3 regions of the Ferrimonas lipolytica genome follow, and region 2 is predicted to be linked to each of the others. Evidence: predicted binding sites of a transcription regulator. Region 2 holds the regulator's gene; each other region holds the start of a gene.
What was found. Region 2 encodes sigma-54, which starts transcription at its own class of promoters, with help from an activator protein. Its sites were predicted from a motif close to GTTGGCACGNNNNTNGNNT; they were not measured.
Positions count from the first base shown of each region.

Region 1: the regulator sigma-54 is predicted to act here: its motif matches at 5,404-5,422, upstream of fliD (flagellar filament capping protein FliD).
Region 3: the regulator sigma-54 is predicted to act here: its motif matches at 3,152-3,170, upstream of HER31_RS04635 (4Fe-4S dicluster domain-containing protein).

Region 1 is NZ_CP051180.1:1,679,753-1,687,362, reverse strand. It holds gene HER31_RS07910 (FliG C-terminal domain-containing protein) at 1-683, shown strand, start outside; gene HER31_RS07905 (FliH/SctL family protein) at 683-1,357, shown strand; gene HER31_RS07900 (FliI/YscN family ATPase) at 1,344-2,681, shown strand; gene HER31_RS07895 (flagellar export protein FliJ) at 2,671-3,105, shown strand; gene flgN (flagellar export chaperone FlgN) at 3,109-3,552, opposite strand; gene flgM (flagellar biosynthesis anti-sigma factor FlgM) at 3,552-3,857, opposite strand; gene HER31_RS07880 (flagellin N-terminal helical domain-containing protein) at 3,986-4,777, opposite strand; gene fliD (flagellar filament capping protein FliD) at 5,514-6,902, shown strand; gene fliS (flagellar export chaperone FliS) at 6,921-7,301, shown strand; gene HER31_RS07865 (hypothetical protein) at 7,294-7,602, shown strand; gene HER31_RS07860 (flagellar hook-length control protein FliK) at 7,580-7,610, shown strand, end outside.
Region 2 is NZ_CP051180.1:3,026,463-3,034,072, reverse strand. It holds gene rapZ (RNase adapter RapZ) at 1-234, opposite strand, end outside; gene ptsN (PTS IIA-like nitrogen regulatory protein PtsN) at 231-677, opposite strand; gene hpf (ribosome hibernation promoting factor) at 677-964, opposite strand; gene HER31_RS13910 (RNA polymerase factor sigma-54) at 987-2,447, opposite strand; gene lptB (LPS export ABC transporter ATP-binding protein) at 2,488-3,219, opposite strand; gene lptA (lipopolysaccharide transport periplasmic protein LptA) at 3,216-3,782, opposite strand; gene lptC (LPS export ABC transporter periplasmic protein LptC) at 3,769-4,320, opposite strand; gene kdsC (3-deoxy-manno-octulosonate-8-phosphatase KdsC) at 4,317-4,871, opposite strand; gene HER31_RS13885 (KpsF/GutQ family sugar-phosphate isomerase) at 4,871-5,845, opposite strand; gene HER31_RS13880 (calcium/sodium antiporter) at 5,863-6,822, opposite strand; gene HER31_RS13875 (ATP-binding cassette domain-containing protein) at 6,974-7,610, shown strand, end outside.
Region 3 is NZ_CP051180.1:972,694-980,303, forward strand. It holds gene HER31_RS04610 (hydrogenase large subunit) at 1-737, shown strand, start outside; gene HER31_RS04615 (formate hydrogenlyase complex iron-sulfur subunit) at 745-1,299, shown strand; gene HER31_RS04620 (NADH-quinone oxidoreductase subunit B family protein) at 1,296-2,141, shown strand; gene HER31_RS04625 (formate hydrogenlyase maturation HycH family protein) at 2,144-2,551, shown strand; gene hycI (hydrogenase maturation peptidase HycI) at 2,551-3,006, shown strand; gene HER31_RS04635 (4Fe-4S dicluster domain-containing protein) at 3,227-3,772, shown strand; gene fdhF (formate dehydrogenase subunit alpha) at 3,799-5,937, shown strand; gene HER31_RS04645 (sigma 54-interacting transcriptional regulator) at 6,457-7,610, shown strand, end outside.

The sequences.
Region 1 (7,610 bases), 1.3 Mb from region 2:
CGGTGCAGCGTTTAGAGTGGGTTGATGACCTGCTCTTAGCGGATGAACTAGCACAAGAACATCACCAGATGCAGGCCAACTTATTGGCGATGCTTACCTCGAAAAAGTCAGCCACCGTGTTGGCATTGTTGCCAGAGTCAAGTCATGACGATCTACTCTACCGGATTGCGACGATGGAAAAGGTCAACAACGCCGCGGTTGATGAAGTAGAACAGCTCATTGAGCGCTGTATCTTGCGCTCCAACCAAACCAAAGCCCCTAAAGTGGATGGCATCAAACGGGTTGCAGATATCGTTAATAACTTCTCCGGTAAGCAAGAGGTACTGCTTAAAACCTTGCGCGAACAGGACCACAACGTGGCAGAGCAGGTCGAGTCGAGAATGTTCGACTTTGCTGTGCTTGGCCGTCAGAAGGATGATGTATTGCAGTCTTTGGTTGCTCAGGTTGAACCTCAGCTACTGGCAATGGCCCTTAAAGGCGCTAACGAAGGTGTCCGTAACGCCATTATGAATGCGCTGCCTAAACGCATGGTTCAGGGCTTGACCAGCGAGATGCAAGCACTTGGTTCGGTGCCGTCATCGCAGGCCGCCGCAGCACGAACGGAGCTGATGCTAAAAGCTAAGTTAATGATGGAGCAGGGCGAGCTGGAACTGCAGTTGTTTGAAGATCAGGTGGTGGATTGATGAACCAATCCAGTTGGCGTTTGGCTAATGTTGACGCACGCAACTACCGCTTTATGGCACTCGACAGTGAGCAGCAAAGCCAGTGGAGCAGTTACCAAGATGCCATCGATAAAGGTTACCAAGCAGGGTTAGAGCAGGGCACCCAAGAGGGGCTGCAACAAGGCCAAAAGCAGGGTTACCAGCAAGGAAAGAAAGAGGGCTACTTAGTTGGTGAGGCGCAAGGGCTTGCCGCCAGTAAGAAGCAATCTGAGCAGGAGTTGTTGCAACTCACGGTGCCGATTGAAGCGATTAAACAACAGTTGTTGCAACATCATCAACAGCAGCTCGTGCAACAGCAACAGGTTATCATTGCGCTGGTACAACAGATTTGCGACAAGGTAATTCGGCAAGAGCTGCAGCTGCAACCGGAGCGGATTGTCCCTTTGATTGAGGACACCTTGGCGTCGTTACCTTCTGGAGCGCAACAGGTTCGCGTTCGGCTGCACCCTGCAACCCATAAGGCTATCGCGGCTCTGCCACAGTTAGCTGCATGGCAGTTGGACAGCGATCCTGAGCTGAATATTGGCGATCTTATCGTGGAAACCGAGCAGAGCGAAGCAGACGCCTCGGCTGAGCTCCGATTGCAAGCTTGTATGGAAAAATTGGTGGAGCACCTAACCTGTGACCGCACTTAACAGCGCCATTGATGAGATCCAGTGGAATGATATTCAACTGGCACTGGTCTACGGCAAGTTAACCCAAGTTCACGGACTATTGATGCAAGCAGTTGGGTGCACGTTGGGTATTGGCCAGCGCTGCTATGTTGAAACGCCAACCGGGACGGAAATTGAAGCAGAAGTAGTTGGTTTCAATAAACAGGCGCTGCAGTTGATGCCGTTAGAGTCGGTACAAGGGTTACAGCCTGGTGCGAGAATAAGACCAGCGGTAAACAGCCTGCAAATCCCATTGGGCGACGGCCTATTAGGAAGGGTACTCGATGGCTGCGCCCGTCCTATTGACGGCCTCGGCAAACTCACCAATGTTAGTTACCATCCCGCTCGCATGCACAGCCCTAATCCGTTATTAAGGCAGCCAATTGGCAAGCAGCTTGACGTTGGTGTTCGGGTACTTAATGGGCTCTTACCCATCGGTCAGGGCCAGCGGCTAGGGCTGTTCGCCGGGTCCGGCGTGGGTAAAAGTGTGTTGCTTGGGATGATGACCCGTTATACCGAAGCCGAGATAGTGGTGGTCGGTTTAATTGGTGAGCGTGGCCGCGAAGTTCGAGAGTTTATCGAACATGCTCTGGGTGAAGCAGGACGCAAACAAGCAGTTGTTATTGCTGCGCCTGCCGATGCAACGCCGTTAATGCGGTTGCGAGCTGCGCGCTTGTGTCATCAGATTGCCTGTGGTTATCGTGATGAAGGTAAGCGAGTGTTGCTGTTGATGGATTCACTTACCCGTTACGCCCAAGCCCAGCGGGAAATTGGTCTTAGCGTTGGTGAACCTCCGGCGACACGAGGTTATCCGCCATCGGTGTTTTCGATGCTACCGAGTCTGGTCGAAATGGCAGGTAACGGCGAACACCCTCAAGGCTCGTTGACCGCGTTTTATACGGTGCTGGCGGAAGGCGATGACCAACAAGATCCAATTGCTGATTCCGCTCGAGCCATCCTTGATGGCCATATGGTATTAAGCCGTTCGCTGGCTCAGCAGGGTCACTATCCTGCTGTCGATCTTGGTGCTTCTGTTTCTCGCGTTGCTGATCAAGTGGTGCAGCCAGAACAGATGGCGCATATAAACCGTTTACGTCATCTATTGGGGCGCTACCGCGAAGTTCAGGAGTTGATCCCACTAGGGGGCTATCAAGCTGGGCAAGATCATGAGTTGGATAGGGCTGTTAAGGGCTACCCACAGATCAGCGAGTATTTGCAGCAGTCACAGCAACAGGCAGTCTCTATCGATGAAGCGAAGCAACAGTTGGAGCAATTAATGAGCCATTTCGGTACTCATGGCAACTAAGGCACTCGACCGACTTGCAGAGCAGATGGAGCAGCAGTTACATCGAATTGGAAAACAGCGGGCGGATAATCAATCTCGGTTAACCAAATTGGAGCAAGTTGAGCGTCAGATTGCTGAGTTTTTACAGCAACAACAGGGTCAGTTCAACTGCATTAACCAACTTCAGAATCAGCAGCAGATGGCTATTCAACTGCTGCAGGTTAGTGACAAAAACCAGCAGAAGATCAGCTTGTTGCAAACTGAGCGACAGCGTTTAGACAAGCTGTGGCGCTACTTTTTGCAACGTCGACAGGGGTTACGGTGGTTGATTGAGCAGCGCTTAGAGCAGGCTAGAATCAGTGAGAATAAGGCGGAACAACGGCAGTTGGATGAGCTCGCAATGCGGTGTCATCAAAATAGTGGCAACCTTGATGGTATTTGGTAAAGACTAGGCTATCGGACCATAGTCGTTCAGTTGTTGTTGGGCCTGTTGTGGGTTCAAAAGCTGATTTAGTCGCTGCTGTTGCTGAATCAACAACTGACCATTGCGGTCGTTTAGCATTTGACAGCTACGCATCTGCGCCAGCAACTTACCGTGACTGTCCTGCAGTTGTTGTGCAACAGCCTTAGGTAGGCGTGTTAATAAAGCGGCAAAACCATCACTATCACCGCTAAATCCCAACGTTTGTAACCATTGCTGGCGCTGCTGGGAGTGATGTTGCAACTGGCTATACGCTTTGTCTAACTTGAAATTGAGCTGAGTGAGTTGCTCCAGTGCGCGATCGAGCATCAGCTGACGTTGCTGCTGCAGTTGAGTTTCGATAGCTTGATAGTGACGAACATCTTGCTGGATCGATTTTGCTAGCGCCCGAATCAACTCATTGGTGGACATTAGCGTTTCCCGTGTTGGTCGGTCATTGCCGTGGCAATTTCATTAAGATCGATATTAAAGCTGCCATCGGCGAGTGCTGCGCTCAATGCGGCTACGCGGTCGATGTCGACCTCTGGTAGTTGTGCCAACTGTTGTGCCCCATCTTCCAACAGCTGAAACTGCGACGATATCGCCACTTCTTCGATGTTTATGGCTGCGGAATGAGCAACGACCGTGGCGTCACTCTTATCAGACTTAGCACTGTTGTCGACGGTTTCAACCCGGACTTGGGCAGAACGTTGCGTCTCGTTGGATAAAATATTCATATGTGGATCCTATCAAAGCGGTAACAGATTGCTCTGTTTTTGCTGGTTGTACTAATTAGCATTAACCAATACAGCCAGCAAAAACAGCTGAGCGAACTCAGCTGTTGCAGTATAGCGGCTATCTAGCCTTAGCCCAACAGGCTCATTACCAAGCTGGTGTTCTGGTTTGACTTAGCCAGTACGTTGGTGCCAGCTTGAACCAGCATCTCGTTCTTAGTCATGTTAGAAGATTCAGTAGCGTAATCGGCGTCTTTGATGTTGCTCAACGCTTGTTGAGTGTTTTCATCAATGTTGGCGTTGTTGTTGGCGGTGTGCTGCAGACGGTTGATACCAGAACCCAATACAGAGCGGGTGTCACCTAGAGCGTCGATAGTGGTGTCAACAGTCGCAATGTCGGTAACGTCTAGCGCAGCAATAGCAGTATCAAGTGCGGCGATCTCAGCAGTTGCATCAACAGTTACGGTTTTGCCAACACCGGCATCAACGGTCACTGCAGCATCAAATTTACCAAACAGGTCTTCACCAGCGAATTCAGTCTCGGTAGTGATAGAGATTAACTCGTCTTTAAGACCGTCGAATTCAGCGGTAATCGCATCCTGATCGTCGGCACTTACAGTCGCGCTGCCGTACTGAGTACTCAGCTCGGTCATGCGCATAGCGATGGACTCAACTTCAGATAAAGCACCGTCAGCAGTTTCTAGCATAGCGATGGCGTCGTTAACGTTACGAGTACCCTGTTGCAGAGCGGTAGAGTCTGCTTCTAAACGGGAAGCAATCTGCAGGCCAGCAGCGTCATCAGATGCGCCGTTGATACGGTAACCGGTAGACAAACGCTCCATAGCGGTAGTCATTTCGTTGTTGGCTTGAGTCAGTGCGTTTTGGCCTACTAAAGAAGCGTAGTTAGTCTGAACTGATAGCATGATTATTTTCCTATTGATAAGTGCCTAAGGCATTTTTGTCATTCATCACAATAGGGCGGCATGCAGTTGTAATTACTTAACCCCCAATACGAAAAAATTTAAAATAATTTTTGTTTGCAGCTGATTGAGCGTTGTTGCTGTCGGTCTAAGTTGGTAAAACGCTGGCACGGTTAACTTAGGCTGTGTACCAATTAAGTGTTGTTCTTGCCAATGCTGTTAAAGCAGCGGCTAGGCAAGTTTTGATACAAAGGGTAAAGCACTACTGCTATTGATCTTCTGCCGCATTGGAGCAGTTCAGCGAAGCGTTTTGGACTGCGACCTAAGGCAAAGGCGATTCCAACGGGGGCGAAGCTCCCCGGAATCCATACAAGAATGTGCCGTCGCCACCGCGACATCCTCCTCTAAAGGCACCGAAACTGGTGAAGCCGAAGGCTTAAGATAAACTTCAACAGCTAACTACGACACTGCCTTAACTTAAACCCACTGGTTGGTTTCGCTCCTTCACCGCTAATATCTTCCCCTTTTCACCCTCCGTGCGGAAAAGTTACTTCCGCTTCGATTATTTATTTAAGTTTCACCGCAAAGGTGACGCCCTATATAGCTAGGATTTGTAGCAATGGTAACTAGCTGGCCTGAATTTTGCTTTGGGTACGGTATAGCGCCCCTTCCAGCTTATCGTCTGGTACTACCAGCAGGTATCGACTAAGTCGTGGGATTATTTAAATAGAGGTAATGCATGAGCACAATGCCGGCGAGTAATTCGTCACTCATGGCGCAACAGTTGGTTGCAGCCGAACGGATGGCGCAGGACGAGATCTATGCTGAAAAAGAAGCCAACCTTGAAGCGCAGGCCGATGCATATGACACCCTAGAATCCGCGTTAAAAGCGATGCAGAGCGATTTAGCTGCGCTGGATGGGGATGCCTTTGATGCTAAAAAAGGCAGTTTAAGTAACGAAAGTGTTGGCACTGTCGATATCGATTCAGCAGCTCCTGCCGGGATCTATGACATTGAAGTTACCCAACTTGCAAAACAACATAAGATCTCATCGTCGTTTGCTAGCGCTGCAGAGCCTCTGCCAACAACTGGCACGGTTGAGATTGCTGTTGGCACACCACCGGAGTCGATGGTTATTGATTTTAGTGTGGTTAACGCCAGCGGCGCAGCAACGGTCACTGACTTGGTCGATTATATCAATGATGCTCCTGATAACCCTGGGGTAACTGCAGCATTGATTCAGACCGGTGATGGCGAAGTTGAGCTGATGTTGTCTGGCGACGACTCTGGTGCGCAAAACAACCTTACGGTTACTGCAACTGGCACTGGTAATGACGCCCAGTGGAGTTTCCCTAACGAACTCAACCCTGCTCAGGACGCACACTTCTCTATTGATGGTGTACCTATTACTTCGAGCAGTAACCAAGTCGAAGTAATTGACGGGGTAACGTTGGATCTCAAGCAGGTGGGTTCGACCACCTTAACCGTTGAGCAAGATATCGAAGCTACTCAGGATGCGGTTGAGGAGTTTATCGACTCTTTTAATACCCTGATGACCACCATCGATGAACTAACCCAAACGGTTACAGTTGATACCGACGACAGCGAAGATAGCGAAGACGACGAGGATGCTGACGAAGACGATGATTCTGACGAAGATGAAGACACCGTTGAAGTAGGCGTTGATGAAGTTGGGGTACTAAAGGGTGACTCGTCGGTTCGGATGCTGCGCTCTGATCTACGTGAGTTGGTGTTTGTCCCAGCGCCTAACGGCATGACGCTATCTGATATCGGCGTTGAGATGGATCGCGACGGCCAGCTATCACTGAATGAAGAAAAATTTGAAGAGGCGCTAGCAAACGACAGTGGCGCTGTTGAAGAGATGTTCGCAGGCCCTGGCGGGATTATTGAAAGCTTCGACGCCAAGATTGATCCGTTTCTCTCCTCGTCGGGGATCATCGATGTCAAGCAGGACTCGATTGAGACTCAACAGCGAACCCTCGAAGATGATATGGCTGAATTCGATTATCGAATGGAGATGAAGTATGAACTTTATCTCAGTCAATTTGTTGCTGCTGAGCAGTACCAAACGCAGATGCTTGCTACATCACAAATGTTTTACGCCTAATTACGAGTCTGACCTTAGATGTTTACCAATAACGATCCATTTGCCGCGTACCAACAAAGTTCAGTAGAAGCTCGCGCGGCTTCTGCCAACCAGCATGATTTAGTGCGCATGCTACTCGAGGCTTGCCTTGATGAACTGACCAAAATCGAAGGCCATATCGACAATAGACGTATCGCTGAAAAGGGCGCATCGGTCGATAAGTGCTTGAACATTATCATGGGTATGGATGCCATGCTCGATATGGAAAATGGCGGTGAATTAGCGGCTAATCTGCATCAACTGTACGATTTTTGCCATCGCCAATTGTTGAGTGCCAGCATTAACAGCGACACCACCAAACTAGCGCCAATTGTTCAAGTTATCACTGACATTAATGATGGTTGGCAGCACTTTGAATAACTTGTGGCGTCGCTTTGCGGTCGCGTTGGAGCAATACAGTGAGTGTGAGGACTGGCCAAAACTCTCCAGTGTTGACCGAAAATTGGCCACTGTACTTCAGCAGCACGGTGCTAAAAAGCCCGGCGACGATAAAGCCTACGACCAAATGGTTGCTGCTCACCATCGTGCAATAGAACGTTTAGCGCAACACAATCAACGGCTGCAGCAATTGATGGAGCAAGAGCGAAGTCAGCGTCAAGGCCTGCGCGCCTATCATCAAACAGAATTAATGAATCAACGTGAACATAGTTTCTATCAATAGTTCGTCGC
Region 2 (7,610 bases):
GATACCGGCGGGGATCCGTTCTCGCAGCTTGGTTATCGCCAGTTCCTGATCCGGTAGGTTACGGATATCTAAACTAACCGCGACTAATTCCCGCTGATTTTCGAGGCTTTGCAGCAGTTGCAGTAGCAATGGCATCGGCAGATTATCAACGCAGTAGTAACCAAGATCTTCTAATACGTGCAAGGCAACGGTTTTACCGGCTCCAGAGCGCCCCGAAAGAATAACTAGCTTCATGCAGTGATCACTTGATACAGATGTTGATTATCAGAGGCTTTGCGCATCGCTCGGCAAAGCTCTTTTTGGCTCAATTTCTCTGCCACCGTGGCGAGCATTGATAAAAACTCTTGATGTTGTTGCTCCGGTACGAACAACGCAAATAACAAATCAACAGGCTTCTGATCGACGGCATCAAATTCGATGGGAGAGTCGCTTTTGAGTAACACCGCCAGCGGCCTATCTAATCGGTTCAGCCGACCGTGCGGAAGCGCGATGCCCTTTCCGATGCCCGTACTGCCCATTTTTTCCCGAGCCATAAGGCTCTCGAACAACTCGTGTTGGGGGAGTTCAGGGCACTGAGAGGCAGCCAATTCACTGATCATCTCAAGTGCCCGTTTTTTGCTTAACTCAGAGTCGACACATAGGGTGCGCTCGAGTGTCAGTAGTTCATTGATTTCCATTAGTGCCGGGAAATTTTCTCTTTGTGTTTGATTACCTGTCGATCGAGTTTATCGACCAACCCGTCAATTGCTGCGTACATATTGTCGTGCTCGTGGGTAGCAAACACTTCACCGCCGTTTAAGTGCAGCTTAGCTTCGGCAATCTGTTGTAATTTCTGCACTTCCAGTATTACATGAACGTTGTTGATGTGGTCGAAATGCCGCTCCAAACGTTCAAATTTTTCGTTAATGTAGTTGCGTAGTGCGTCTGTTATATCAACATGATGACCGGTTAAGTTGATCTGCATAGCTTACCTCCGTAGGTGCGCGTTACAGCATTTTGCGCTGGTTTGATGGTGGAATCGTTAAGGCTTCGCGATATTTAGCCACGGTGCGTCGGGCTACTTGGATGCCTTGTTCCGCCAGAATTTGAGCCATTTTACTGTCGCTAAGAGGTTTCTTTGGATTCTCTGCCGCCACGAGCTTTTTGATGAGCGCGCGGATAGCAGTAGAAGAGGCTTCGCCGCCGCTGTCAGTGCTCACATGGCTGGAGAAGAAGTACTTCAGTTCAAAGATCCCTCTTGGGGTATGTAGATATTTTTGAGTAGTCACTCGAGATATCGTCGATTCGTGCATCTCGACCACCTCGGCCACATCATTGAGCACCATTGGCTTCATGGCTTCTTCGCCGAACTCGAGGAACCCTTGCTGGAATTGCACGATGCAGTTGGTAACCTTCATCAGTGTTTCGTTACGGCTTTCAAGGCTTTTGATAAACCACTTAGCCTCCTGCAGATGTCCGCGAACGAACTGACCGTCACCGCTACCGCGGGCGCCGTTACCGATGGCGGCGTACTGTTGATTGATGCGAATCTTGGGCATGGCGTTAGGATTGAGCTCAACCACCCAGCGTCCCTGTTTTTTACTTACTGAAACATCAGGAATCACGTATTCACTTGGTGTTGCTGCGATTTGCCCGCCTGGTCTTGGGTTCAGTGACTGAATCAGATCCATGGTGTCCTTAAGCTCAGTTTCACTGAGCTTAGTACGCCTTATCAGGGTGCGAAAGTCTCTATTGGCCAACAGATCCATATGTTCATCAAGGAGATTGATAGCCTGATCTCGCCAAGGGGTGTCAGCGTTGTGCTGCAACAGTTGTACCTTGAGGCATTCAGATAGGTCGATGCTGACACAGCCGACCGGATCAAATTGTTGAATGCGTTTGCGGACCGCCTCGACTTCATCTAATTCAATGTCGTCCCGGCCGACAGCAGTTAGTACATCAGCCACGGGAATAGTGAGATAGCCGTATTCATCGATGGCATCGATAAGGGTCGTGGCGATGGCCTGGTCGGTATCGCTCATTGGGGTGAGACCCATTTGCCAAAGTAGATGGCTTTGCAGATCGTCACTGGTTTCGCCCTGATAGCTGTCATCGTCATCGCGTGGACCACTGGCCGCAGCGGCAGGGGCTGCGCTGTAAACGTCGTCCCAGGTGCTATCAAGGGGTAAATTATCGCCTAAGTCAGTTTGGCTTAGGGCTTCGCTGGTATCTAACGCGGCTTGCTCGGTCACCGAAGCACTTGGGCTGTCCTGACTTTCCGGAGATGCTTCTTGGTCTTGGTTATTGAAGTCGTCGTCGCTCTGCTCCAACAGCGGGTTAGAGTCGAGGGCTTCTTGGATCTCTTGTTGCAGATCTAACGTCGACAGTTGCAGCAGTCGGATAGCCTGCTGCAACTGAGGTGTCATCGTTAGCTGTTGTCCAAGTTTTAGCTGTAGCGAGGTTTTCATTTAATGCCCTAATCCTTGTACTGCCCGATGGAAGGGGGCACTAGAGTCTGAATTGATCACCCAAGTAAACAGAGCGTACTAATTGGTCTTCCAATACCGCTTCTGGTGCCCCTTGAGCAATCATTTCACCATGACTGACAATGTAGGCGTATTCACATACGTCCAAGGTTTCTCGGACGTTGTGATCGGTGATCAACACCCCGAGACCGCGTTGTTTCAAGTGTTGGATGATCTTCTTAATGTCGATAACCGAGATCGGGTCGACACCGGCAAAGGGTTCATCCAATAAAATAAATTGTGGATCTGCTGCTAGCGCTCGGGCTATTTCTACACGGCGACGTTCGCCACCAGATAGAGCCATCCCTAAACTGTCACGTATGTGAGTAATATTAAACTCTTCGAGCAGCTGTTCCAGTTTTTCTATACGTTGCTCTTTACTGAGCTCTTTTCTGATCTGCAGTACCGCCATCAAGTTGTCATGAACAGTGAGCTTGCGGAAGATCGACGACTCTTGCGGTAAATAACCAATGCCTTTGCGAGCACGACTGTGCATTGGCAGATAAGTGATCTCTTCACCATTGATATGAATGCTACCTTGGTCGTTTTGGACCAAGCCAACCACCATATAAAAGGTGGTGGTTTTACCTGCGCCGTTTGGACCTAATAAGCCTACGATTTGTCCCTTTTCAACTTTAAGGCCGACATTCTTAACCACTTGGCGACCGTTGTAGCTCTTGGCTAACTGCTGCGCTTCAAGAACCACTGGCTTCATGGTTTAGGCTCGCTTTTAGGTTGTTCTTGTAGTTCTGGCGCTGGCAATACTATCGGTTGGTTTTCCGTTGGAGTTGTTGTTTTCGGTGCTGGCATAAAAATGGTGGTGATCTGGCTCTCGTCGGAGCCTTCCGCACTGAGTTTCTGTTGCTCGGCGTTGTAGCTAATACGTGAGCCTTTGACAACGCTGCCTTCTTGACTCATCTGGGCTTCGCCAATGAGGATCAATTCGCGGTTACTTACGCTATAGCGAATCTCTAATGCGTTGGCTTCCGCCTTCATGCCATTTTCTTGTACTTGTTCGTACGTAGCTGGATTGCCAGTGGCAACAAAGATCTGTTCGGACTTGTCTTCAGTGGCAATGAGAGTCAGCTTGTCAGCTTCGATTCGCAATGTACCTTGGGTAACTACTACGTTGTCGATGTAGCTTAGGGTGCGACTTTGGAGATCGCCTTCAGAACGGTCAGCGGTGACGCTAACCGCTTGCAAAAAGTCGGCTTGCAGTGCCTGTGTTTGCGGCGCCAGTAACGCCAGCGCAATTAGGAGTGGCTTACTGAGTTTCATAAGTAGCACTAACCTTTTGTTTCAAAATAATGTGATTTTGCTTGAGATCAGCCCAAAGGCCGAGACCAGTCATTTGGAATTGCTCGCCAAAGGCCTGCAGCTGTCGATCAGTTTCCATCTCCATCGTGGATAGGTCCAGGTTCAGCTGTTCAGTATGGATGGTTCTGATTGGCTTATACGGCTCAATAGCTTCAACAATAACGCTGTGTTCTAGCGTTAGGAAGCGATTGTCGCGCAGCTCACCCACCTTGGCTTTGACTTTCCATACGGTGTTGCCGTCTTCTGGGTAAACCAGATAAACGGGGTTTTCAAATTCAGTTAGCTGCTTTTGCTGATAGTGGAACATGGTGTCAGCAGCTATCTCGGCATTAAGGCGGCCATTGGCATCATAAGAGCGGGTTTTCATTTCTCGAGCTACGTAATCGGGCTCACTCTCAGAGAGTGAATCCACTACCGGAGGCTCAATCGAAATGTTGCGCAGATATAGGCCGCCAGCCATTGCGAGTAGCAGCAAGCCAGCAAGCAGCTCACGCTTCATACTGACATGCCCTTAGCATCCATCAGTTTACCTTGCGCTTGCAATAGAAGGTCGCACAGCTCACGGACGGCACCAAAGCCGCCGCCAATAGTAGTGCGATAATGTGCCTGAGGCAGCAATGCTGGATGAGCGTCGTGGACGGCAACCGCAAGAGCGACCTTCTCCATTACTGGCAGGTCAACTAGATCATCGCCAATGTATGCGCATTGATCGGCTTCAAGTCCGAGCTCAGAGCGAATCTGTTCAAACGCGGTGAGCTTATCTTCGCAGCCTTGGACGATGTGTTTCACCCCAAGGTTAGTCATCCGTTTTTCGACAATAGCAGAGCGCCTACCGGTGATCACTGCTACCGCAATACCGGCATTTTGAACCGCCTTGATGCCAAAACCGTCGCGGGTATGAAACGCTTTCAGTTCTTCACCGTCGTTACCGATGTAGATACGACCGTCGGAGAATACACCGTCAACGTCACACAGTAGCAGTTTAATATTGCTAGCACGCTCGATTACGTCGGCATTTACTGCGCCATACAACGTTAAGATTGCGTCCATTAGAGTACTCCTGCCTTTAGCATATCCATCATGTTGAGGGCGCCAGCAGGGCAACCGTCACCGTCGACGCTGATTAAGCCGTTAATATTGTTATCTTCCATCAATTTGAGTGCTTGTGCAGCCAATAAGTTGCAATCGATAGTAATTGGTTTTTGGGTCATCACCGTACCGATGGTGGTCTGGTGAATATCAACCCGGGCATCGAGAACTCGGCGCAGGTCGCCATCGGTAAATAGCCCAGTCAGAACACCACTATTATCAACTACAGCAGTCATTCCCAGCCCCTTGGCTGAGATCTCCAACAGTGCTTCACTTACGGTCACCTGTTCATTAACTATAGGTAGACGCTCACCACGGTGCATGATGTCAGCAACCTTTAATAACAGCCGCCGTCCGAGCGCGCCGCCAGGATGTGATAAGGCAAAGTCATTGGCGGTGAAATCCCGAGCCTGCAGCAGTGCTACCGCAAGGGCATCACCCATGACTAAGGTGGCGGTGGTGGAAGAGGTTGGTGCTAAACCCAGCGGGCAGGCCTCCTCGCCGACGGCAATACACAGGTGATGTTGTGCTAGCTCCGCCAAGGTTGAGTTGGGTTTGCCGGTCATCGCGATAATCGGCAAACCCATCCGTTTGATTACCGGCATCAATGTCAGGATCTCGTGGGCTTCACCAGAGTTGGAGATAGTAATAACGATGTCCTGCTTGCTCAACATGCCAAGATCGCCATGGCTAGCTTCACCAGGGTGTACGAAGAAAGCTGGTGTACCTGTGCTGGCAAGTGTCGCCGCGATCTTGTTACCGATGTGACCAGACTTGCCCATACCCATAACTATCACTTTGCCTTTACAGGCGATAATAGCGGCGCACGCGGCTTCAAACTGATCGTCGATGTAGTTACTGACATTGCGAACGGCATCCGCTTCTATCTCAACTACTTGACGACCCCAGCGGCGCCATTGCATTGGTACAGACATCTCTTAACTCCACAAGCTTATGCTAATTGGCTAAATAAACTGATTTGGTAGGCAATAAAACAAGCCAGTAATAACGCGCCTTCAATACGGCCAATGGTCTTGTTCTTTTTCAGTATTAGGATCGCAAGTGGCGCCAAGCTGGTCGCCAACATAATGAAGAAATCACGGCCAGCGGCAGCGGCATCAATGGCGCCGGGAGCGATAAAGGTCGGAATTGCTAATACTGCCAAGATATTGAATAGATTAGAGCCAACTACATTGCCAATAACGAGATCATCTTCACCTTTCGCCAATCCGGCTACGCAAGCGGCAAGCTCGGGTAAGCTGGTACCGACAGCAATAATAGTGAGACCAATAACCAGATCGGACATGCCAAACAGCTTGGCGATGCCAACTGCGTTATCGACCATTAGATCAGCTGAGATTGGCAATACAATCATACCGACAATCAACCACAGTGCCGCTTTGCCCATCGGCACATTATCGGGCACGTCATCACTGCTTTGCTGCGTGAGTTGGTCATCACGGTTGCGGAAGGCGTTGAAAATCAAAAAGCCCATTACGCCAATGAAGGCAGCGGCAAGAAGGATACCGTCGGTACGAGACAGGGTGAGATCGTGCATCAGATAGCCGGCCAGTACGGTTGCCATAATCATCATTGGCATCTCTTTCACTAAAGTGGAAGAGCCAACGATGAGTGGCTTCAATAGCGCGCACAAACCAAGGATCAGGGTGATGTTGGCAATGTTAGAGCCAATCACGTTACCGACTGCCGTATCGAGTTTTCCCTCCATTGCTGCGCTGGCGGCCACCATGGCTTCAGGAGCGGAGGAACCCATCGATACGATGGTTAAACCGATGATCATCGGAGCGATGCCTAAATTGCGAGCTACAGCAGCTGCGCCAAAGACAAAGCGATCTGCGCTCCAAACTAATAGGCCTAAGCCGAAGAAAAGTAATAATAAGTGTATGATCATAGTATTATAGGGACAGATAATTGGCGCGCATTGTCGCCCGATCCGAATCAAATTGAAAGTATTCGGCCACTGATAGCACTCGGTTACATTAGGTAACCAAATACCGTTATGTGGATAACAAGGAGATCGGTGGTACCACCACGATTAAGTTATGCTAAAAAATCAGACTCAGCCACCTGTCGGGCTGATTGAAGTGAAAGGGTTGCACTTTTCACGAGGGCAACGGGCGATCTTTACGGATCTCAACCTGACTATCCCCGCCGGAAAGATCACCGCCATTATGGGTCCCAGCGGTATCGGTAAAACGACCCTGTTAAAGTTAATTGGTGGGCAGCTAATGCCTAGCCAAGGCCAAGTGTTGTTTGATGGCGTGGATGTACACCAGCTGCCACGAAAAGAACTGTATCAACTGCGACGGCGGATGAGCATGCTGTTCCAATCTGGAGCACTGTTTACCGACATGTCGGTGTTCGACAACGTCGCCTTCCCTCTGCGAGAGCACACCAAACTATCTGAACCGATGATCCGTCGTGTGGTCCTAATGAAGTTGCAAGCGGTGGGGTTGCGCGGTGCAACGGAATTGATGCCGAGTGAACTCTCTGGCGGAATGCAACGTCGGGCGGCTTTGGCTCGAGCAATCGCGTTAGAACCCGATTTAGTCATGTACGATGAGCCCTTTGCCGGGCAGGACCCTATTTCTATGGGAGTAGTGGTTCAGCTCATTCGCCAGCTCGGGCAAGCACTTAATCTCACCTCCGTGGTTGTAAGCCATGATGTTGAAGATGTCC
Region 3 (7,610 bases), 2.1 Mb from region 2:
TTAACCTAATTGGCGGCGTCCGTCGCGACATCTTAAAAGAGCAGCGCCTTAAAGGGATTCAGCTGGTGCAAGAGGTGCGACGTGAGTTCACTCAGCTGGTGGATATGTTGATGAGCACGCCTAACCTGCACAGCCGTATTCATGGCATTGGTGTGCTGGATAAGAAGATTGCTCGCGACTTCAGCCCTGTAGGACCAACCGTGCGCAGTACTGGCTTTAAACGCGATGCACGTGCGGTTCATGCGGCCACTTTAGAGTCCTATGGTGCGATGCCAATGGAGATCCAAACCGAAACCACAGGTGACGTAGCAGGGCGGGTGATGATCCGCGTACGCGAGACCTTTGACTCGCTCAATATGGTTGAGTTTGGTCTTGATCACTTGCCACCAGGGGCACTGCTGGTTGAAGGCTTCACCTACACCCCACACAAGTTTGCGCTGGGCTTTACCGAAGCACCGCGGGGCGAAAACGTGCACTGGAGCATGACCGGCGACAACCAGAAACTGTTCCGCTGGCGCGCCCGTGCCGCCACGCTGGCGAACTGGCCAGTGCTGCGTTACATGTTGCGCGGCAACACCGTATCCGATGCGCCACTGATCATCGGTAGCCTAGATCCTTGCTACTCCTGTACCGACCGAGTGACCTTGGTCGACACCAAGAAAGGCAAGTCGCAAACGGTGTCTTATCAAGAGATTGAGCGCTACTCGATTGAGCGCACCAACTCGCCACTGAAATAAGGAGTCGATGATGTTCGAGTTATTTAAGACCATCGCCAATGCTGGCAAAAGTACCTCGAAATACCCGTTTGCCCCTTATGAAGTGGCGCCGGATTTTCGAGGTAAGCCTGAGTACACCCCAGAGCAGTGCATCGCTTGTGCAGCCTGCACCAAAGCCTGCCCAGCCAACGCCTTGGTGATGACTACCGATGCCGAAAGCGGGGCGCGTCAATGGCAACTATCGCTGGCTCGTTGCATCTATTGCGGCCGCTGCGAAGAGGTGTGCCCAACCAAGGCAATAACGCTGTCGAAGGAGTTTGAGTTAGCGGTCGGGCAGAAGAAAGACTTGTACCAACGGGCAGTGTTCACCCTACAACAGTGCAACCAGTGCGGCACGCCATATGCCCCAACTAAGGCGGTGCAATACGCCTACGATCTGCTGCTTGCTGCGGGTGAGGATAAAACCGAATTGGAACGCACGCGGAGCGTCATTGAGATGTGCCCAGAGTGCCGTCGCAAGCGCAACATGCTTGGCAGTTCTAACGTACTGATTGGGTCTTTGGCTAAGGAGCGTAACGCATGAAAGGCTTTAAACCATTAGTTGGCGATGCGCACGTCGCACCGGTGCCGGTTAAACCAGATCCCAATGCGGTCAAACTGAAGTCGACCCTGCTAGCTGAAATCAAACGCTCTGCCTATGTATATCGGGTCGATTGCGGCGGCTGTAATGCCTGTGAAATTGAGATATTTGCCGCCATTACCCCGGTGTTCGACGCAGAACGCTTCGGTATCAAGGTAGTTGCATCGCCCAAACACGCCGACATCCTGCTCTACACCGGCTCAGTTACAAGGCCAATGCGGATGCCAGCATTGCGTGCCTATGAAGCGGCGCCGGACCCGAAGATTGTGGTCTCTTACGGCGCCTGCGGTTGCGACGGCGGCATCTTCCACGATCTCTACGGAGTGTGGGGCGGTACCGACAAAATCATCCCAGTGGATGTGTATATCCCAGGTTGCCCACCAACGCCTGCGGCCACCATCTATGGCTTTGCATTAGCACTTGGCTTGCTGGATCAAAAGCTGAAAGAGGAGCATCACGATGAGCAACCGGGCGAGGCGGTGGTATTAGCTCACCCTGAAGTGCCACAACAGCTGCGAGTATTGATTGAAACCGAAGCTCGGCGGTTAGCGGGCTATCGTCATGGTGGTCGCATCGCTGGTGAGTTTATGGACCTGCTGGTAGCGAGTACGCCGCAAACCATCGATGCCAATCTGCAGCGCTATCTCGCCGAGCGGGACGATCCACGCTTAGCTGAGATCGTTACCTGCTTGCATGAAGCGTCGCTATCTGGCCTTGGGGTCAAGCAACCGGTCGAGACCAAGTCGGCGGCAGCTAAAAAAGCTGCGGCAATTGAGGCGCTATAGCGATGGAAGAGCAGGTTTATATCTATGCCTTAAATCGACGCTTTGTTGATGAACAGGATATGCCAGAAGAAGCGCAGCAGGTGATGTATTACAGCCTCGCCATTGGCCACCACCTTGGGGTAGTAGACTGCCTCAAGGTACGGCTGCAATGCAGCCTTGATGAGTATCGTGATTGGATTGGTTTGCTGCCAAAAGAGAGCATCGCTGCCCACAAGATGTCCCGTTACTTCACCTTTGGCGAAATCGCTATCTATCAAGAGCATGTCGACACCCTAGCTCGCGCGTTCAGCGAGGTTGGGCGCCGACCGAACCTAAGCGAGCGCCAGCGGGCGTTGACCGACACCATGATGGGAGCGTTGGCAGACATTCGCCGCGAACCCAATATGTACCTAATGGTTAGGAGCCGTTAATGAGCAACGTTGTATTGACCGTGGGTAATACCATGATGGGGGACGACGGCGCCGGGCCGTTATTGGCACAAATGCTTAACGACAATCCGATTGACGGCTGGCAGGTGATCGACGGTGGCGCCATGCCGGAGAACGTGGTGCACCAAGTGCGCCGATTGGAACCGCAGCGAGTAATTGTGGTTGATGCCGCCGACTTCGGCGAAAAAGCGGGAGAGATCCGCTTAATCAACCCAGCCACTATCGCCGAGATGTTCATTATGTCGACCCACGCCCTGCCGCTTAACTTCCTGATTGATGAACTCAAACAAACCGTGCCAGAGGTGGAGTTTATTGGCATACAGCCGGCCATTGTGGCGTTTTCGTTTCCAATGACTGACATGGTTAAAGATGCGGTAACTACCGTCTATCAAACCTTACCAGCATGGCAGCCAGGGGGGAGTTTTAGCACTATTTAAGCGTCGTCGAGGCCGTCGACATTACTGACGGAGCGGTGTCGATTTGCACCGCTAACCGCCGCCAAGCTGTCTAATTTTTTACTCTAAAGCTGGCGGTTAGTCGACAAAGGCCCTTTTTTAGCCCCATTTTTCGGCTGTTAGGAAAAATGGCACAACAACTGCTTTATAAACGATGAAGGGCGATTGAAGCACCAGCCCTTTGAATACTAAGGATGGAGATATGAATAGGTTTGTTTTAGCCGATCCCCAGAAATGCATAGGGTGCCGAACCTGCGAAATTGCATGCGTTCTATCGCACTCAGATAGCAGCTTAGTTGACTTTGACCCAAGCAACTTTCATCCACGTTTGAATTTGGTCAAAGGCGCTAAGGTAACCACGCCGATTATGTGTCGGCAATGTGAAGATGCTCCCTGTGCTCAGGTTTGCCCTAATGGTGCCATTACCTCTGAAGGTGGCTTTGTCCAAGTAAAGCAAGAGCGCTGTATAGGTTGTAAAACCTGTGAAGTCGCTTGCCCTTATGGCGCCATGAACGTGGTGTCCTTCATGGTCGAAAAACCCGATACCCCCGCTATATTTGCCAACCAAAGCAAGCGTGCCTTTGCGCTTAAGTGCGACCTCTGTGGTGGCTGCGAAGGTGATCAGGCGTGTGTAAACGTGTGCCCGACCAACGCTATTCGATTGGTAAAACAAGAGGAGCTAAAAAACATCAATCACCTTAAGCGCGACGCTGCGGCAAATTCAGTCAATGAATTAGTAGCTCACTAGATTGTATTTTAAATGAGAGTGTAAGCATGGAAAAAACAATTACCGTCTGCCCCTATTGCGGGACCGGTTGTAAGTTGTCCTTGATCACCGAAAACGGCAAGGTGATAGGGGCAGAGCCGGAAAATGGCAGAACAAACCAGGGTGAACTGTGCCTAAAAGGCTACTATGGCTGGGACTTCCTCAACGACACCAACCTACTGACGCCACGACTGAAAAGCCCAATGATCCGTCGCACTAAAGGCGCCAAACTCGAGGCAGTTAGCTGGGATGAAGCCATTACTTTCGCCAGCGACAAACTAAAAGCAATTAAAGCCAAGTATGGTCCCGATGCGATCATGACCACCGGCTCAGCCCGTGGGCCAGGTAACGAAGCCAACTTCGTTATGCAGAAATTTGCTCGTGCAGCGATAGGAACCAATAACGTCGATCACTGCGCTAGGGTGTGACACGCTCCATCAGTCGCCGGTCTGGCGGCCACAGTAGGTAACGGTGCAATGAGCAACTCTGTTACTGAAATCGAACACGCAAAATGCTTATTTATCTTTGGTTACAACGCAGCGGACTCGCATCCGGTGGTAGCCAAACACATCCTTAAAGCCAAAGCCAACGGTGCCAAGGTTATCGTCTGTGACCCACGTTACGTGGAAAGCGCACGGATCGCTGATCAATGGGTGCAGTTGAAGAACGGTTCCAATATGGCATTGGTTAACGCCTTTGCTCATGTCTTAATCGAAGAAAAACTTTACGACGCCGATTACGTTGAGCGCTACACCGAAAACTTTGATGAACTCAAAGAGATGGTGATGAAGTACTCACCGGAAGACACCGAAAGCATTACCGGTGTGCCGGCAGAAGCAGTACGCGAAGCGATGCGCACCTACGCCAACTCTGGTGCCTCAATGATTCTTTGGGGTATGGGCGTAACTCAGTATGGTCAAGCGGTTGATGTGGTTAAAGGCTTGTCAGCCTTAGCCCTGCTTACTGGCAACTATGGTCGTACCGGTGTTGGTACTGGCCCGGTTCGCGGCCAAAACAACGTGCAGGGCACCTGTGACATGGGGATGTTGCCTAACGTCTATCCTGGCTATCAAGCCGTCACAGACGACGCCGTGCGGCAGAAGTTTGAGAAGCGCTGGGGGGTTGAACTATCACCAGAGCCGGGCTACTGCTTAACTGAGTTGGGTCACAAGCTTGATGCTGATAAGTGTAAAGCCTATTACATCTTCGGTGAGGACCCTGCGCAGACAGAAGCGGATCTAACCGCGCTGCGTAACACCTTGAACTCGCTTGATCTGGTTATCGTGCAAGACATCTTTATGACTCAGACTGCCGAAATGGCCGATGTGATCTTCCCAGCCACCAGTTGGGGCGAACACGAAGCGGTATATAGCAGCTGCGACCGAGGTTTCCAACGCACTTTCAAAGCGATTGAGCCACCAGCAGGGGTCAAAGTTGACTGGGAAATCCTGTCATTGATGTCGACGGCAATGGGTTACCCAATGTCGTACCGCGATACCAAAGAGATTTGGGATGAGATCAGAGAGCTGTGTCCAACGTTTGCTGGCGCCACCTACGAGAAGATGGCCGGTCTAGGCAGCGTTCAGTGGCCTTGTCTTGATGAGGACGATCCGGGCACGCCAACCCTGTTTGTTGGCAACAAGTTTGCCACCCCAAGTGGTAAAGGTCAGTTCTTTGCTTCTGAGTGGCGCGCGCCACTAGAGCAACCGGACCAAGAGTTCCCACTGGTGTTGTCTACTGTGCGCGAAGTTGGCCACTACTCCTGTCGCTCGATGACCGGTAACTGCAGTGCCTTGGCGAAATTAGCTGATGAACCGGGATACATGACTATCCATCCAGATGACATAGTCAAATATGGTCTTAAGGATCAACAGCTGATTTGGATCTCGTCGCGTCGCGGGAAGGTGATCACTCGAGTACAGGAAACCGAACGGGTTAACCCTGGTTGCGTTTATATGACCTATCAGTGGTGGATTGGTGCCTGTAACGAGCTCACCATCGAACACTTAGATCCGATCTCGAAGACCCCGGAGTACAAATATTGTGCTGTTAAGGTTGAAGCGATTGCCGATCAAACGTGGGCGGAAAACTATGTTCAAAATGAATATAGTAATTTGAAGGCGAAGTTGCGTAATGCAGCAAGCTAAGTAGGTAATAAATGGCACCGGGCCTCCGACCGGTGCCATTTATTTATTAACAAAATATTATATATTTGACGTGAGTCCTATGTGAATAATAGAAATTCGTTTAGATTGATTTTAAATCCCAGTTTTCACGGATCGAAAATGACTCTAGACAATGTAAAGAAACAAGATGCTAAGCATTCTTGTTATTCTATAAAGGGATTCGAAAAGCTTTCGAAGGAATTGAATTCAATTTCTTCGATGAAACAATTGTCAAATGTTTTGTTGGATTATGAAAATAATCATCGATTTATTGATGGTATAAATCTTATCATCGATGATTTAAATAATTTTTGGTTACGGTCTTACTCCTGCTTTGAACCAGAATTAAAAATCGAGTCATTTCAAGAATCACCTTCGAACTCAGTACTTCTACCAGTTAATAATATCAGTAGTTTCGAGTCGGCTCGGCGTAACTTTCGCTATGAGAATGTAAACAATTACATATGCCTGCCGCTGCGTACCTGCACCAATCAATTAGGAATGATTGAATTTTATATCAATGATGTTAAGCAGGTAGAGGGCAATATATTAGATTACTTGAATGGTATTGCAGCTATATGTTCTACCGCATTAGAAAAGGTTCTAGTTCAAACTGGATCACAGTATTTGTTACCTCCGAGTAATAACTCTGCATTTTTAGTTGATGTGACCAATGCAGTGATAGATAAAGACAAACTTAATGATTTAGCTCGTTCATTATCAGTCTGCCTAAATAACTATTTAACCATTCAATCCTGCAGCCTGATGTCATTAGAACAAGCGTCGGAACGACTGCGCTGCTTCGACTTTGAAATGGGTTTGGGCTCGGAATCTAAATGTCAGGCGCACTATACCGAGCTGAGAAAATCGTTGTACCAGCAGGTAATCCAACAACGGCAGCCATTGGTATTAAACCACGCTGAGCTGGGGCTATTGAACAAATGCCATAGCTGCGAAAAGCAGTTGTCTGCCGGTATGTTACAAGCGTGCATTGTGCCGCTCAGTTTCCGCGATAAAGTCGTTGGGGTTATGCGCTGTGAACATCGCCAAGCGGATTTCTTCGGTGCTGATGTTGTTAGCTTACTGGAGCAGGTGGCCGCGCGGGTATCAATGGGGGTTAACGCCATCCAGTTGAACCAGCAAAGCAAAATGTTAGCGGCGTCGCAGGAAGTGGTTCCAGTGATAGAGGAGCCGGGCACCAAGTCCAAGGTATTTGAAGAGATCATCAGCAAAAGCGAGGTGATGGACAAGGTTTTGCAGCAAGTCCTAATGGTGGCCGACAGTGATTGCACCGTGCTGATCTGCGGTGAAACCGGCACCGGTAAAGAGGTGGTCGCTCAGGCTATCCATCGCCTCAGTGGGCGCAGCGCCAAGCCGATGGTAACCATGAATTGCTCGGCGATCCCTGCAGGGCTGTTTGAAAGTGACCTGTTTGGCCACGAAAAGGGCGCCTTTACCGGCGCGCTCAATCAACGAATTGGCCGTTTCGAGCACGCTAACCAAGGCACTTTGTTCTTAGATGAAATTGGCGATATGCCACTGGAGCTGCAACCTAAACTGCTACGAGTGCTGCAAGAGAGTGAGATTGAGCGGGTAGGGCGTCATCAGCCCATTCCGGTTGATGTTCGGCTGGTCGCCGCAACCAATTTCGATTT